Linked DNA regions of Pseudoduganella dura. The protein of the gene in region 1 interacts with the protein of each later gene in a pairwise test. Links are inferred from orthologs where the notes say so. Each region holds a gene or a part of one and is shown in the gene's direction. Other genes may lie near its edges.

The links. The genes of interacting proteins can lie anywhere in the genome.
Region 2: the proteins of tsaE (region 1) and rlmB interact in binary tests that used the Escherichia coli proteins (3 or more experiments, as listed by UniProt). The link is inferred for Pseudoduganella dura from one-to-one orthologs.

Annotation. Positions count from the first base shown.
Region 1 is NZ_WNWM01000002.1:4,124,586-4,132,775, reverse strand. Bases 2,463-5,253 are described here. They hold tsaE (tRNA (adenosine(37)-N6)-threonylcarbamoyltransferase complex ATPase subunit type 1 TsaE), read left to right. Parts: upstream 2,463-3,515; coding sequence 3,516-3,992; downstream 3,993-5,253. Other genes in these bases: GJV26_RS18105 (N-acetylmuramoyl-L-alanine amidase), read left to right, coding at 3,956-5,253; queG (tRNA epoxyqueuosine(34) reductase QueG), read right to left, coding at 2,463-3,466. Also shown: GJV26_RS18130 (phenylacetate--CoA ligase family protein), read right to left, coding at 1-778; GJV26_RS18125 (MarR family winged helix-turn-helix transcriptional regulator), read left to right, coding at 1,005-1,505; GJV26_RS18120 (CPBP family intramembrane glutamic endopeptidase), read left to right, coding at 1,502-2,365; more of queG, read right to left, coding at 2,378-2,462; more of GJV26_RS18105, read left to right, coding at 5,254-5,365; GJV26_RS18100 (D-hexose-6-phosphate mutarotase), read left to right, coding at 5,376-6,170; GJV26_RS18095 (carbonic anhydrase), read right to left, coding at 6,286-7,311; GJV26_RS18090 (VTT domain-containing protein), read right to left, coding at 7,397-8,041. UniProt on the Escherichia coli protein: Required for the formation of a threonylcarbamoyl group on adenosine at position 37 (t(6)A37) in tRNAs that read codons beginning with adenine.
Region 2 is NZ_WNWM01000002.1:748,801-754,432, reverse strand. Bases 2,701-5,632 are described here. They hold rlmB (23S rRNA (guanosine(2251)-2'-O)-methyltransferase RlmB), read left to right. Parts: upstream 2,701-3,759; coding sequence 3,760-4,506; downstream 4,507-5,632. Other genes in these bases: GJV26_RS03455 (YceH family protein), read left to right, coding at 5,416-5,632; cysE (serine O-acetyltransferase), read left to right, coding at 4,673-5,407; rnr (ribonuclease R), read left to right, coding at 2,701-3,687. In the rest of the region: more of rnr, read left to right, coding at 988-2,700. UniProt on the Escherichia coli protein: Specifically methylates the ribose of guanosine 2251 in 23S rRNA.

The DNA of each region.
Region 1 (8,190 bases):
AGCTGATCGAGATCGGGCAGCGGAACAGGCCGCCGATCGCGCCGAGCTGCTGGCGTGTTGCCGGTTCCGATACGAGGAACACGCCGTCCACGGGAAAGTCGAGATCGCCGGGGCCGAGCAGGTCCGCCAGCGCCGCGGCGGCACTGGGATAGGCATGCACGAAGCGCGGGCGTTCGCGGTTGAGCGTGTCCACGATGGTCCGCTTGTGCGCTGGCGTGATGTGATAGGGCGACAGCAACAGCACATTGCCGACGCGCCGGAACGGCGGATCGCCGGCCGGCCGGCGCGCATCCGCGCCCATGCGCAGGTAAAAACTGCGATGGAAGGAAAAGCCGGACTGCCCCCATTCATGCAGCAGGAACGCCTTCTCGATATCGGCCAGCCGCTTGCTGCGCCACATGCCGATCCCTTCGCCGGTCGAGCCGCCGGTGGTGACGTAGTTCAGGAAGCGCGGATCGAGGCCGTCATGCAGGAACTCGGCCTGGTGGCTCGCCACGTCGGCCTTTGTCAGGTACGGGAATTCGCGCAACAGCGCCAGCGGCGGCTCGTTCGCCAGCGCCGCGGGCGACAGCCGGACCGTGGCGCGATACCACGCGACGTGGTTGCACGCCACGCTCAGCACGTGGCGCAGGCAGGCATCGCGGCAGGCATGAAGCACCGCCCCGTCGTGCCGGGGCAGGTGCAGTACCGTGAAATGGTGACGGTGGTACAGCACGCTGGCCGGCACATACTGGCGATACAGGTTGTACCAGTGCTTGCTCTTGTCGATGAGACCCATTGCGCCTCCATGTGATGATCCCGCAGCGCCGAAGACGCGGCCTGCCCCGCAGGTAATGGTAGGGTTGAGCCGGCAGCGGCAGCTTGATCACCGTCGAGGCAGTTCAATGCCGTACGGCGAAAAAGCATGAAGTAACTGAACTTTAATTTCCGTACAGAAGTGAACTCGAAAAATCTCCCCAAAAATAATACATAAGCACTTATATAAATGGGTGTATGATCGCCGCATGAAACAAGGACTCGGAACCCAGTTGCGCCACCTGATCGAACTGCTCGACGGCGCCGTGGCCGCCTCCTACGAGGAAGCCGGCATCGATTACCGCCCCCGTTTTACGCCGGTGATGCGGGCGCTGGCCGAAGGCACGCCGCGCACCGTGGGGCAGATCGCCGAAGCGGCCGGCATCACGCAGCCGGCCGCCACGCAGACGGTGGCGCTGATGCTGAAGGAAGACCTGGTGGCGACGATGCCGTCGGCGACGGATGCGCGGCAGAAGCTGGTGCGCTTGTCGGATCGCGGGCGCGCGCTGCTGCCGCAACTGCAGCGCTGCTGGGCCGCCACCGCCGCCGCTGCCGCCAGCCTCGACGCCGACATGCCCCACCCCTTGTCCGAAGCGCTGGCGCAGGCCATCGCCGCCCTCGAACGCCAGTCCTTCGGCGCACGCATCCGTGCCGCGCGCAGCAGCCTCACGCACGGCAGTCACGAGAAAACAACCCAGGAGAAACCATGAATACCGCACCGTTTCCGGCATCGTCGCCATCCCCACGGCCTTCGCTTGGCCGCCGCCTGCTGGCCAATGCGTTCGTGCGGACGCTGCTGGCTATCCTGTCGGTTCTCGTACCGATGGCCGTGACGCTGGGGCTCTCCGAAATCGTGCCGAAGCCCTACCGGTCCGGCTGGCCGCTGCTGCTGGCCGCGTGCGCGATCGTCGCCGGTTACCGGCTGTACGTGCGCAAGATCGAAAAGCGCGACGTGACGGAACTGTCGCTGGCCGGTGCCAGGGGCGAGCTGTTCGCGGGCCTGGGACTCGGCGCGCTGCTGATGGCCACCTGCAGCGTGCTGCTGCTGGCCGGCAGCATCTACACGTACACCGGCATGGCGCACTGGAGCGCCTTGCTGAAGCCGCTGCCGGAACAGGTGTTCGTGGCCTTCCTGGAAGAGCTGCTGTTCCGCGCCGTGCTGTTCCGGCTGCTGGAAAAATCGTGGGGCACCTCGGTGGCGCTGGCGGTATCGACGCTGCTCTTCATCGCCGCCCACCTGCCCAGTGAACACATCAGCCTGCTCGGCGTGCTGGCCACGGCGGTTGCTTCCGCGGCACTGTCCGCCGGCTACATCGCCACGCGCCGGCTGTGGGTGCCGATCGGCATGCACTTCGCGTGGAACTACCTGTTCGATGCCGTGTTCTCGATCCCCGTCTCGGGCCACCCGGCCAACGGCTGGATCCAGGTCCGTGCCAGCGGCCCCGAATGGCTCAGCGGCGGGGGCTATGGGGTGGAGGGTTCGATCGTCGCCGTACTGGCCTGGGGCGCCGCTGCCATCGTGCTGCTGGTCGCGGCCCGGCGGCGCAACCAGTGGCTGGCGCGACCGTGAGCGACTGCCGGCTCAGCTGTGCTGGGCCAGTGCCCAGCCGACGTGCTCGCGCACCAGTTCCGACGGGTGATCGAGCCGTGCCTGCAAGGCGGCGGCGATGGCCGGATCGCCGCGCCGCCCGAGCGCGGCGGCGTTGCCAAGGCCGACAGCCAGGTTGCGCAGCCACCGTTCATGGCCGATGCGTCGGATCGGGCTGCCTTCCATGTTGCGGTTGAATTCCTCTTCGCTCCAGCCGAACAGCGCGATCATGCCGGCGCTGCCCAGGCCATGCCGTTCGTCGAAGTCCGGCAGCGTGGCGCGCTGGGCGAACTTGTTCCATGGGCAAACGGTCTGGCAGTCGTCGCAGCCGTAGACGCGGTTGCCCAGCAACGGCCGCAGTTCTTCGGGAATGGCGCCTTTCAGTTCGATCGTCAGATAGGAAATGCAGCGTCGCGCGTCGAGGCGGCCGGGACCGAGGATCGCGCCCGTCGGGCATGCCGTGATGCAGGCGCTGCACCCGCCGCAGTGGGCCTCGGCCGGCGGATCGACGGGCAGCGGCAGGTCGACCAGGATTTCGCCCATGAAGAACATCGAGCCGGCGTCGCGGTTGATCAGCAGCGTGTGCTTGCCGCGCCACCCCAGGCCGGACTTTTCCGCCAGCGGCAATTCCATCACCGGCGCCGAGTCGGTGAACACGCGGTAGCCGAACTGGCCGGCCTCCTTGCCGATGCGGTCGGCCAGTTGCTGCAGCCGGGCGCGCAGCACCTTGTGATAGTCCCTTCCCCTGGCATACACCGAGATGACGGCCGCGTTCGGATCTTCCAGCCGGGTGCGTTCGCGCGCGCGCCAGTCGGCATCCTGCGAAGGCGGCAGGTAGTTCATCCGCGCCGTGATCACGCGCACGGTGCCCGGCACCAGTTCGGCGGGGCGGGCCCGCTTCATGCCATGGGCGGCCATGTACTCCATTTCGCCATGCATGCCGGCATCGAGCCACGCCTGCAGGCCCGGCTCCGCCGCGGCCAGGTCGATGTCGGCGATGCGCACTTCGGCGAAGCCGAGCTCGCGCCCCCATTCCTTGACGGCGGCGGCCAGCGAGGACAACACTTCAGGCGAAAGAGACATTCGTCGGTACAATGGCGGCAGCAATCCACCATTTTATGCGATCCCGAACATGAAAGCCCACCTGCGCGACGAAAGCCACACGACCGCCCTCGGCGTTTCGCTGGCCCGCGCCCTGCTGCCCGGCCTGTCGATCCACCTGCACGGCGACCTCGGCGCCGGCAAGACCGCGCTCACCCGCGCGCTGCTGCACGCGGCCGGCCACACGGGCCACGTGAAGAGCCCGACCTACACGCTGTCCGAACCCTACCGCGTCACGCTCGGCGGGCAGGACGTCAACGTCATCCATTACGACCTGTACCGCATGGGCAGCCCGGAGGAATTCCTCGATGCGGGCTTTCGCGAAGACTTCGACGGGCACAACATCTGCATCGTCGAATGGCCGGAAAAGGCCGAAGGCGTGCTGCCGCCGCCGGACCTGCGCGTGATACTCAACGTTGCGGGCGAGGGACGTGATGTAGAATTGCAGGCGTTCTCCGCATTAGGTAATTCATGCCTGCAACGCCTCCACTTCCCGCAGATCCTCTGATCCCCGCCCAGGCCGATCAGGGCCGCCGCCGTCGCATCCTCCTGAAGGCCGGCGGCACGCTGCTGCTTTCGGTGCTGGCCCCGCTGCCCGCGCGCGCCGCGCAGATCCTGGCCGTTCGTGTCTGGCCGGCGGACGAGTACACCCGCGTCACGCTGGAAAACGATTCCGACCTGAAGACATCGCATTTCATCGTCAAGGATCCGGATCGCCTGGTGGTCGACATCGAAGGCCTCGACCTGAATCCCGAGCTGAAATCGCTGGTGGCCAAGGTCCAGTCGAACGACCCGTACATCAAGCAGGTGCGCGTGGGCCAGAACCGGCCCGGCGTGGTGCGCCTGGTGTTCGACCTGAAGGCGCAGATCCGCCCGCAGGTGTTCACGCTGGCGCCGGTGGGCGAATACAAGCACCGCCTGATCTTCGACCTGTACCCGGTGCGCGAGGTGGACCCGATCGCGGCGATGATCGAGAAAGGCGAATGGTCCAGCGATGGCACGCCCGTCGGCCAGCCGCCGCTGGCCGAACAGCATCCCGCCCCGGGCCTGCCGCTGCCGGACAACCGGATTCCCGCGCCCGGCGTGCCGTCCGAAGCCGTGCCGCGGCCGGACATTGCCGCAAAGACGGAACCGCCGAAGCCGGAGGCGCCGAAAAACACCGACAGGCTGGTGCGCATGCTCACCGTCGCGCTGGACCCCGGCCACGGCGGCGAGGACCCCGGTGCGATCGGCTCGCGGGGCAGCCGCGAAAAAGATATCGTGCTGGCGATTGCCAAGCGCCTGAAGGCCAAGCTGGAGCAGCACCCGAACATGCGCGTGATGCTCACGCGCGACGGCGACTTCTTCGTGCCCCTGAACGTGCGCGTGGAAAAGGCGCGCAAGGTCGATGCCGACCTGTTCATCTCGATCCATGCCGATGCGTTCATCAAGCCGTCGGCGCGCGGCTCGTCGGTGTTCGTGCTGTCCGAAAAGAGCGCCAGCTCGTCGGCGGCGCGCTGGCTGGCCAACAAGGAAAACCAGGCCGACCTGATCGGCGGCGCCAATACGAAGGGCCACGATCCGCAACTGGCCAGCGTGCTGTTCGACCTGTCGACGACGGCGCAGATCAACGACAGCCTGAAGGTCGGCAAGGCCGTGCTGCAGCAGATCGGCGGCATCAACAAGCTGCACAACGGTGCCGTGGAACGCGCCGGCTTCGCCGTGCTGAAGGCGCCGGACATTCCATCGATCCTGATCGAGACCGCGTTCATCTCCAATCCGGAAGAAGAAGCGCGCCTGCTCGACAACAATTACCAGGACCAGATCGCGGACGCCATCGTGAAAGGCATCCGCGCGTACTTCGCCAAGAACCCGCCGCTCGCCAAGAACCGGCTGACCTGAGGACCATTGCATGCAATCGACGTTGTTCGGCCAGCTTCCGGCCGTGACCATCTCCGCGCCGGACGGCGCGCAGGCCACCATCGCGCTGTATGGCGCGCACCTGGCGTCCTGGAAAACGGCCGATGGCCGCGAGCGGCTGTTCATGAGCGACGCATCGCCGCGCGACGGCAGCGCCGCGATCCGCGGTGGCGTGCCGGTGATCTTCCCCCAATTCTCCACGCGCGGCCCCGGCCAGCGCCACGGCGTGGCCCGGCTGTCGCACTGGCGCCTCGGCGACCATGGCCAGGACGCCACCACTGCCTGGGTAGAATTCCTGCTCACCCACGAGGATGTGCCCGCGAGCCTGGCGCAGGGCTGGCCGCATGCGTTCGCGCTGGCGCTGCGTTTCACGTTGCAACCCGATGCGCTTGAAATGCGCTACCACGTGCGCAACACCGGCGGGCAGCCGTTCGATTTCGCCTGCGCGCTGCACACCTACTTCCAGGTGGACGAATTCACGCGCACGGTGCTGGCCGGCCTGCCGGACGAATCGCCGCTGCACTTCGGCCCGCCGCTGGACAACATCTACCCTGCCCCGGCCGAAGTGACGCTGCAGCCGGGTACCGGCACGCTGCGCCTGCAGCAGGAAGGATTCACGCAATTCGTCGTGTGGAACCCGGGGCCCGAGGCCGCCGCGAAGCTGGCGGACCTGCACGACGACGAATGGCAGCGGTTCGTCTGCATCGAGCCTGCCCGCGTGGACCAGCAGCCGCTGGCCGCCGGCGCGGAATGGACCGGCGTGCATACCATCACCGCACAGTCCTGAAAAAACGGGCGCATCGCTGCGCCCTGAAATTTTCCCACCAGGAGAAATTGATCGCCTGTCGAGCCTGTGTCATGGGGTCTGGCCCCATGACACGGGCTCGACAGGCATGAACGCGTTACTGCGACTCCTTGATCATGCGCCCCGCGCTGGCCTGCACGGGCCGCGCGTTCAGCGGATACAGCCGCGAGAACAGCGCCATCTGCTCGGCCGATGCCTGCAGCGGCTCCTTCATCACCAGCCACAGCACGCCTTCGGTGCACGGCGGCTCGGACAGCGAACCCATGTAGGTGTAATAGTCGCGCCGTTCGGGCAGCAGGTCGTTCGGGTTGAACACGATCGACGGCGCGGACGTGTCCTTCTTTTCCAGCGGCAGGTTGTTCCACACGGTCTGGATCGCCGGCTGGACACGGCCCCGCTGCAGCATCAATGCCAGCACGGCGGTGCGGCCTTCGATATCCTTGTGCACCAGGTGGATGCCCATCTCGTAGGTCTTGCCGTTGACGCGCTCTTCGGACGGGCGGTGGAAGTGCAGCTGCTGCAGTTCGTACGTGCGGCCGGCCACGGAGAGGAAATTGCCGGCGCCCAGCGCGACCTGCACGGTGTGGCCGGTATCGGTCACGGTAAAGCCCGACGGACGGTAGTCGAACGCGATCTGTTCCAGGTCGACCCTGATGCCGTCGCGGATATCGATCGGCGACTGGCGCTCGCCGCCGTTGCACTTGTTCCAGGCGGCGTTGATCTTGCTCCAGTTGGCGGGGCCGAATTCGCCTTCGTAGGTCCAGAAGGTGCCATTGGCCGGCGGCGGCGGCAGCGACGCTGCGTAGGCAGTCTTGCTCGCCTTGGCTTGCGCTGCCTTGCGCGCCCTGGCGGCAGCGGCGAAGCGGGCGGCCTGGCTGGCCTTCATCTGCGCCAGCCGATCGGCGATCCTGGCGGACAGCTCGGCCTCGGCCTGCTCTTCCAGCTCGCGCGCGGACAGCTTGCGGCCAGGCTTGCCCGGCTTGGCTTTCGGATCGCCGATACCCATCGCGTCGTCGCGCGCGGGCGACGACGGCTCCACCCCGGCGATCCGGGGGCGGGATTCGTTCGCGCTGACCAGGCCGAAGGCCAGGCAGCACGCGGTAAGGGCAATCAGCTTGCGCATGTTACTCCGAGGCAAAAAAAACAGAGATGCCCCGGTTAACGGATGCCGTACGGAAAAACTTGAGGGTAATTTTCCCTGATTGAACTCAACGGCCCAGCATGCGGCGGCTCATCTTCCACAGCCCGCCCAGCGCCACCGGCACGATCGCCACGCCCACGCCGATCAGCACGATCGTGGTCAGGTTGTCGCGCACCAGCGGCATGTTGCCGAAGAAGTAGCCGGCCGTGCACAGCGACACCACCCAGGCCAGCGCACCGGTGATGTTATAGAACTGGAAGCGGGCAAACGTCATGTCCGATACGCCGGCCACGAACGGCGCGAAGGTACGCACCACTGGCACGAAACGCGCCAGGATGATGGTCTTGCCCCCGTGCTTTTCGAAGAAAACGTGGGTGCGCTGCAGCGCGTCGCGGTTGATCCAGCGGTAATCGTGCGTGAACACGCGCTGGCCGATCGCTTCGCCGATCCAGTAATTGGTGGTATTGCCCAGCACCGCGGCACTCACGAGCAGGAAGATCAGCAGGCCGAGATGCATGTGCCCCGTGGCACAGAACGCGCCGGCGATGAACAGCAGCGTGTCGCCGGGGAAGAAGAACAGCACCACGACGCCCGTCTCGCAAAAAATGATGGCGAACAGGATCGCGTAAACCAGCGTGCCATACTGCGCAATCAGCGTATCCAGCGCCTTGTCGACGTGGAGCAGCATCTCCATCAAATGAACAAAATCCATAATATTCCTATAAGGTTGCGGCGGAATCATACACCAGGCCAATCACCTGTGGCCCGGCGCCGCGGCAACTTGCTTTTACCAGGACCATTTGAAAGATTACAATTCTTTACCGCTGCAAAGCAAGCAAACCAGGAGATCCGATGTCCCGC
Region 2 (5,632 bases), 3.4 Mb from region 1 along the record:
GGCTGGCACAGCCGCTTCAAGACCTGGCTGCGCCGCTTCAACGGCGTGGCCAGTCGCTACCTGGCCAATTACACCGGATGGCAACACGTGCTCGACGCTGCCGAACTGGCACTGCCGCTGCAGTGGCTTCGCGTGAGCGTCGCAAGGATCAAACGCTAAAGACCAGTTTGCTGAAGAAGTTCCGTGCCTTGAAGCAATGCACAGTTAATGCGAACAGCGCCAAAGCAAAAAAGCCGCGGATCTCGCGATCCGCGGCTTTTTCACTGTATCCGGTAGAGTGGTGCCCACGGAGGGACTCGAACCCCCACACCTTGCGGCACATGGACCTGAACCATGCGCGTCTACCAATTCCGCCACGTGGGCACTGCTGACTCGTTTTTCGCTGCGCTGTACTGCAACGAGGCACGCATCATAACGGCCGGGACGCCATCGGGCAAGTGGTATTTATGCTTTTTGGGAAATATTGTCACCCGGCCCTGGCATGCGCCCGTAGATGGAGCGTACGCGAACAGCGCCAATGAAAAAAAGCCGTGAATCGATCGATTCACGGCTTTCTGTCTGGACCTGGAAAGGCCCGGTATCCGGTAGAGTGGTGCCCACGGAGGGACTCGAACCCCCACACCTTGCGGCACATGGACCTGAACCATGCGCGTCTACCAATTCCGCCACGTGGGCATGCATCACAACTCTTGCATCACAACTTACTGCATCATAAACAACGCTTGCAACTGCTGTTATGATAGTGCCTTGGAGAGTTTTGCGCCAGATGAACTTTCATTCCACGCTGCACATCGACTCTTTTACAGCTCCCCGCATCGCTGCGAGAGACCGGATTATAGAGCAAGGCTGGCGAATGTCAAAGGGCAATGTGAGGTGCTCCGTGCGCACACTCGATTGGGCTATGTTAGGCAAACCGCCGCACCTCCGGTACACTACGCTGCCACCTTTCCATCACGATCATCCCACTAATAAGATCAAAGAACAGTTTTGAACCAGACGATCCATACCATCCCAAGCCGCGAGGAAATCCTCGGCATCTTCCGCAGCGCCAATGCGCCGCTCGACCTGCGCACGCTTTCCATGTCGCTCGACGTGAAATCCGAATCCCAGGAGGTGCTGACGCGCCGCCTGAACGCAATGGAGCGCGACGGCCAGATCCGTTCCGACGGCAGCGGCTTCTATGTACTGGCCGACCATTCCGGTTTCGTTTCGGGGCGCGTCAGCGCGCACCGCGACGGTTTCGGTTTCGTGATTCCCGACGAACCGGGCGACGACCTGTTCCTGTCCGAGCGCGAAATGCAGAAAGTGCTGCATGGCGACAAGGTGATGGCAAAGGTCACGGGCTTCGACCGCCGCGGCCGTCCCGAAGGCACGATCGTCGAGGTGGTGCAGCGCGGTAACACGCACATCATCGGCCGGTTGCTGAAGGATAACGGCGTGTGGATCGTGGCCCCCGAAGACAAGCGCATCGGCCAGGACATCATCCTGTCCGGCTCGCCCGGCAAGGCCAAGAGCGGCCAGATCGTCAGCGTCGAGCTGACCGAGCAGCCGGGCCGCTTCAAGCAGCCGGTCGGCCGGATCGTCGAGGTGCTCGGCGACATGGACGATCCCGGCATGGAAATCGAGATCGCCGTGCGCAAGTTCGGCGTGCCGCACGTGTTTTCCGACGGGGCGCTGAAGCAGGCCGGCAGGCTGCCGGACGTGGTGCATGAAAAGGACTGGGGCGAGCGCGTGGACCTGCGCGACGTGCCGCTGGTGACGATCGACGGCGAGGATGCGCGCGACTTCGATGACGCCGTGTATTGCGAGCAGGTGAAGGTGGGCCGCACCAATGCGTTCCGCCTGATCGTGGCGATCGCCGACGTGTCGCACTATGTGAAGCCGAACGATGCGCTCGATACCGATGCGCTCGAGCGCAGCACGTCCGTGTACTTCCCGCGCCGGGTGATCCCGATGCTGCCGGAAAAGCTGTCGAACGGGCTGTGCTCGCTGAATCCGGCCGTCGACCGCCTCACGCTGGTGTGCGACGCCGTCATCACCGCCCAAGGGGAGATCAAGGCTTACCAGTTCTATCCGGCCGTGATCCACTCGGCCGCGCGCTTCACGTACACCGAAGTGGCGGCGATCCTGTCGAACACGAAGGGCCCGGAAGCGGCCAAGCGCGCGCACCTGGTGCCGCACCTGCAGGACCTGTATGCCGTCTACCACGCGCTGCTCAAGGCGCGCCTGGAGCGCGGCGCGATCGATTTCGAGACCACCGAAACCTATATCGTCTGCAACCCGGCCGGCAAGATCGAGAAGATCATCCCGCGCACCCGCAACGATGCGCACAAGCTGATCGAGGAATGCATGCTGGCCGCGAACGTGTGCGCGGCCGACCTGCTGCTGCGCCACAAGCACCCCGGCACCTACCGCATCCACGCCGCGCCGACCAAGGAAAAACTGACCCAGGTGCGCGAGTTCCTGAAGCAGGTGGGCCTGACGCTGGCCGGCGGCGACACCCCGGTGGCCGGCGATTATGCCGAGCTGATGCGCAAGATCAAGGAGCGCCCGGACGCCAGCCTGCTGCAGACGATGCTGCTGCGTTCGATGCAGCAGGCCGTCTACAGCCCGGAAAACATCGGGCACTTCGGCCTGGCGTACGAAGCCTATGCGCACTTCACCAGCCCGATCCGCCGCTACCCGGACCTGCTGACGCACCGCGCGATCAAGGCGATCCTGCAGGGCAAGAAGTACGAGCCGAAGGTGGAAGACAAGAGCCTGCTGAACACCACGATCTCGAACGCCACGCGCCGCCAGCAGGTAAAGGACAAGGCTGCCGGCAAGGAGCCGAAGGCCGCCCGCGACCTGACCGTGTGGGATGCGCTGGGCGTGCACTGCTCGGCCAACGAACGCCGCGCCGACGAAGCGTCGCGCGACGTGGAAGCCTGGCTGAAGTGCTACTTCATGCAGGACAAGCTGGGCGAGGAATTTTCCGGCCTGATCACCGGCGTGACCACGTTCGGCATCTTCGTGCAGCTTGACCAGCTGTTCGTCGAGGGCCTGGTGCACATCACGGACCTGGGCGCCGACTACTTCCAGTACGACGACGCCCGCCACGAACTGCGCGGCGAGCGCACCGGCAAGCGCTACCAGCTGACCGACCGGGTCACCGTGCAGGTGGTGCGCGTGGATCTCGAAATGCGCAAGATCGACCTGCGCCTCGCGCCGAGCGAAACCGAAGGCATGGCGGCGCCGGCGGCGCCGCGCGGCGGGCGCAAGGGGCAGGCGTTCGAGGACGACGGCTTCGGCGACGAAGGCGGCAAACCGCGCCGCGGCAACACGCGCGGCGGTCCATCGCGCAATGGCGCGGGCGGCAAGGGTGGCGGCGGTGGCGGCGGTGGCGGCGGCAAGGGGGCCGGCCGCGCCTTCGCGCAGGACAGCGCGCCGCGCAAGGTTGCCGACGAAGCCGTTTCGCCATACAAGGGCAAGGCGAAACGGGGCGGCAACGACGATGTGGCCGAGCCGGTAGCCGCCGCTCCGGCCCCTTCCATTTCGCTGCTGCCGCAGTTCGACTTCGAAGCGAAGCCGAAGGGCCGCGCCAAATCCACCGCGCCGGCCAAGGGCGGCAAGACCCAGACGGCTGCGGGCTCGGCCGCAAAGCCGGCAGCCGCCGGTGCCGGCAGCAAGACCCGCAAGAAACGCTGATTTTTCGCGCCGCGGCAGCCGCCGCGGCGCATCCTCCGGCGAACCCCGTTCGCCACATAAGAACCACGTACCATGTCCAAGAACAAAATGATTTTCGGCTTCCATGCCGTCACCTCGCGCCTGCGCCATGAAGCATCGTCGGTCGAAGAGATCTTCGTCGACGCCACGCGCGACGACCGCCGCATGAAAGACCTGGTCGCCAACGCCAAGGCGGCCGGCGTGCGCGTGATGCCGGTCGACTCGGCCCGCCTCGACAAGATCGTCGGCACCCGCCGCCACCAGGGCGTGATCGCCTTCGCTTCGCAGCTGGCGCTGGCCCGCAACCTCGACGAGCTGCTCGATGCGATCGAAGGCCCGCCGCTGCTGCTGGTGCTCGATGGCATCACCGATCCGCACAACCTGGGCGCCTGCCTGCGCGTGGCCGACGGTGTCGGCGCGCATGCCGTGATCGTGCCGAAGGACCGCGCGGTCGGCCTGAACGCCACCGCGGCCAAGGTGGCCAGCGGCGCCGCCGAGACCGTTCCATACATCACCGTCACGAACCTGGCGCGCACGCTGCGCGAGCTGAAGGAGCGCGACATCTGGCTGATCGGCACCTCCGACGACGGCGAGAAGGGCCTGTACGATGCCGACTTCACCGGCCCGACGGCGCTGGTGATGGGCTCCGAAGGCGAAGGCATGCGCCGCCTCACGCGCGAAACCTGCGACATGCTGGTCAGCATCCCGATGTTCGGCTCGGTCGAGAGCCTGAACGTCTCGGTCGCTTCCGGCGTCTGCCTGTACGAAGCGCGCCGCCAGCGGATCGCCAGGGAAGGCTGACAAGGTTTCCGGCTGCCAGGCCGTCACCCGGCTGCCGGCCCGGGCCATCGCGCATGCGGGCGGCCCGGGCAGGCATTCGTCGCCATCCATCGCTGCAGCAAGCCCAGCCTGCACACTGCCTGCCGATGCGCTACCATCGAGCTACCGCCCCCGACTCCGTGCAACCATGTTCCGCCACCTGCGCCAAGACATCCGCAGCATCATCGAACGCGATCCCGCCGCCCGCAGCGCCTGGGAGGTGCTGACGTGTTATCCGGGCCTGCAGGCGATCATCGCCCATCGCGCGGCGAACTGGTGCTGGCGCCATGGCCTGAAATGGCCGGGGCGCTTCATCGGCTACCTGGCGCGCATCGTTACCGGTATTGAAATCCATCCCGGCGCCACGATCGGCCGGCGCGTCTTCATCGATCACGGCTTCGGCGTGGTGATCGGTGAAACCGCCGAGATCGGCGACGACTGCACGATCTACCAGGGCGTCACGCTGGGCGGCACGTCGCTGTCGCCGGGGACCAAGCGCCATCCCACGCTCGAGCGCGGCGTGATCGTCGGCGCGGGCGCCAAGGTGCTGGGCGGCTTCACGGTGGGCGAGTACGCCAAGGTGGGGTCGAATGCCGTGCTGCTGAAACCCGTGCCGCCGGGCGCCACGGCCGTCGGCAATCCGGCCCACATCGTGCGCAAGCACGACGGCCATGCGGAGCGCCTGTTCGCGGCCTATGGCGTGACGCCGAACGGCGACGACCCCATGTCGAAGGCGCTGCACGGCCTGATCAACCATGCGGCGGCCCAGGAACAGCAGATCGAACGCATCGTCGCGCTGCTGAAGGCGCATGGCATGCATAGCGGAGAAATCGATGCGGTCGGCAAGGCCGACCCCGCGCAATTGAACAAGCTGGTCGATTAAGGAAAATCATGACAGACGTAGCAAACAATCCGGCAGGAAATGCCCCCGCGCCGGACGCGCAGACCGATACGCTGGACCCGTTCGAAATCCGGGTGCTGGCCGTGCTGGCCGAGAAGGAAGCGCTGACGCCCGATAACTATCCGATGTCGCTGAACGCGCTCACCAACGGCTGCAACCAGCTGTCGAGCCGCGACCCGGTGATGCAGATCTCGGAAGACACGGTGG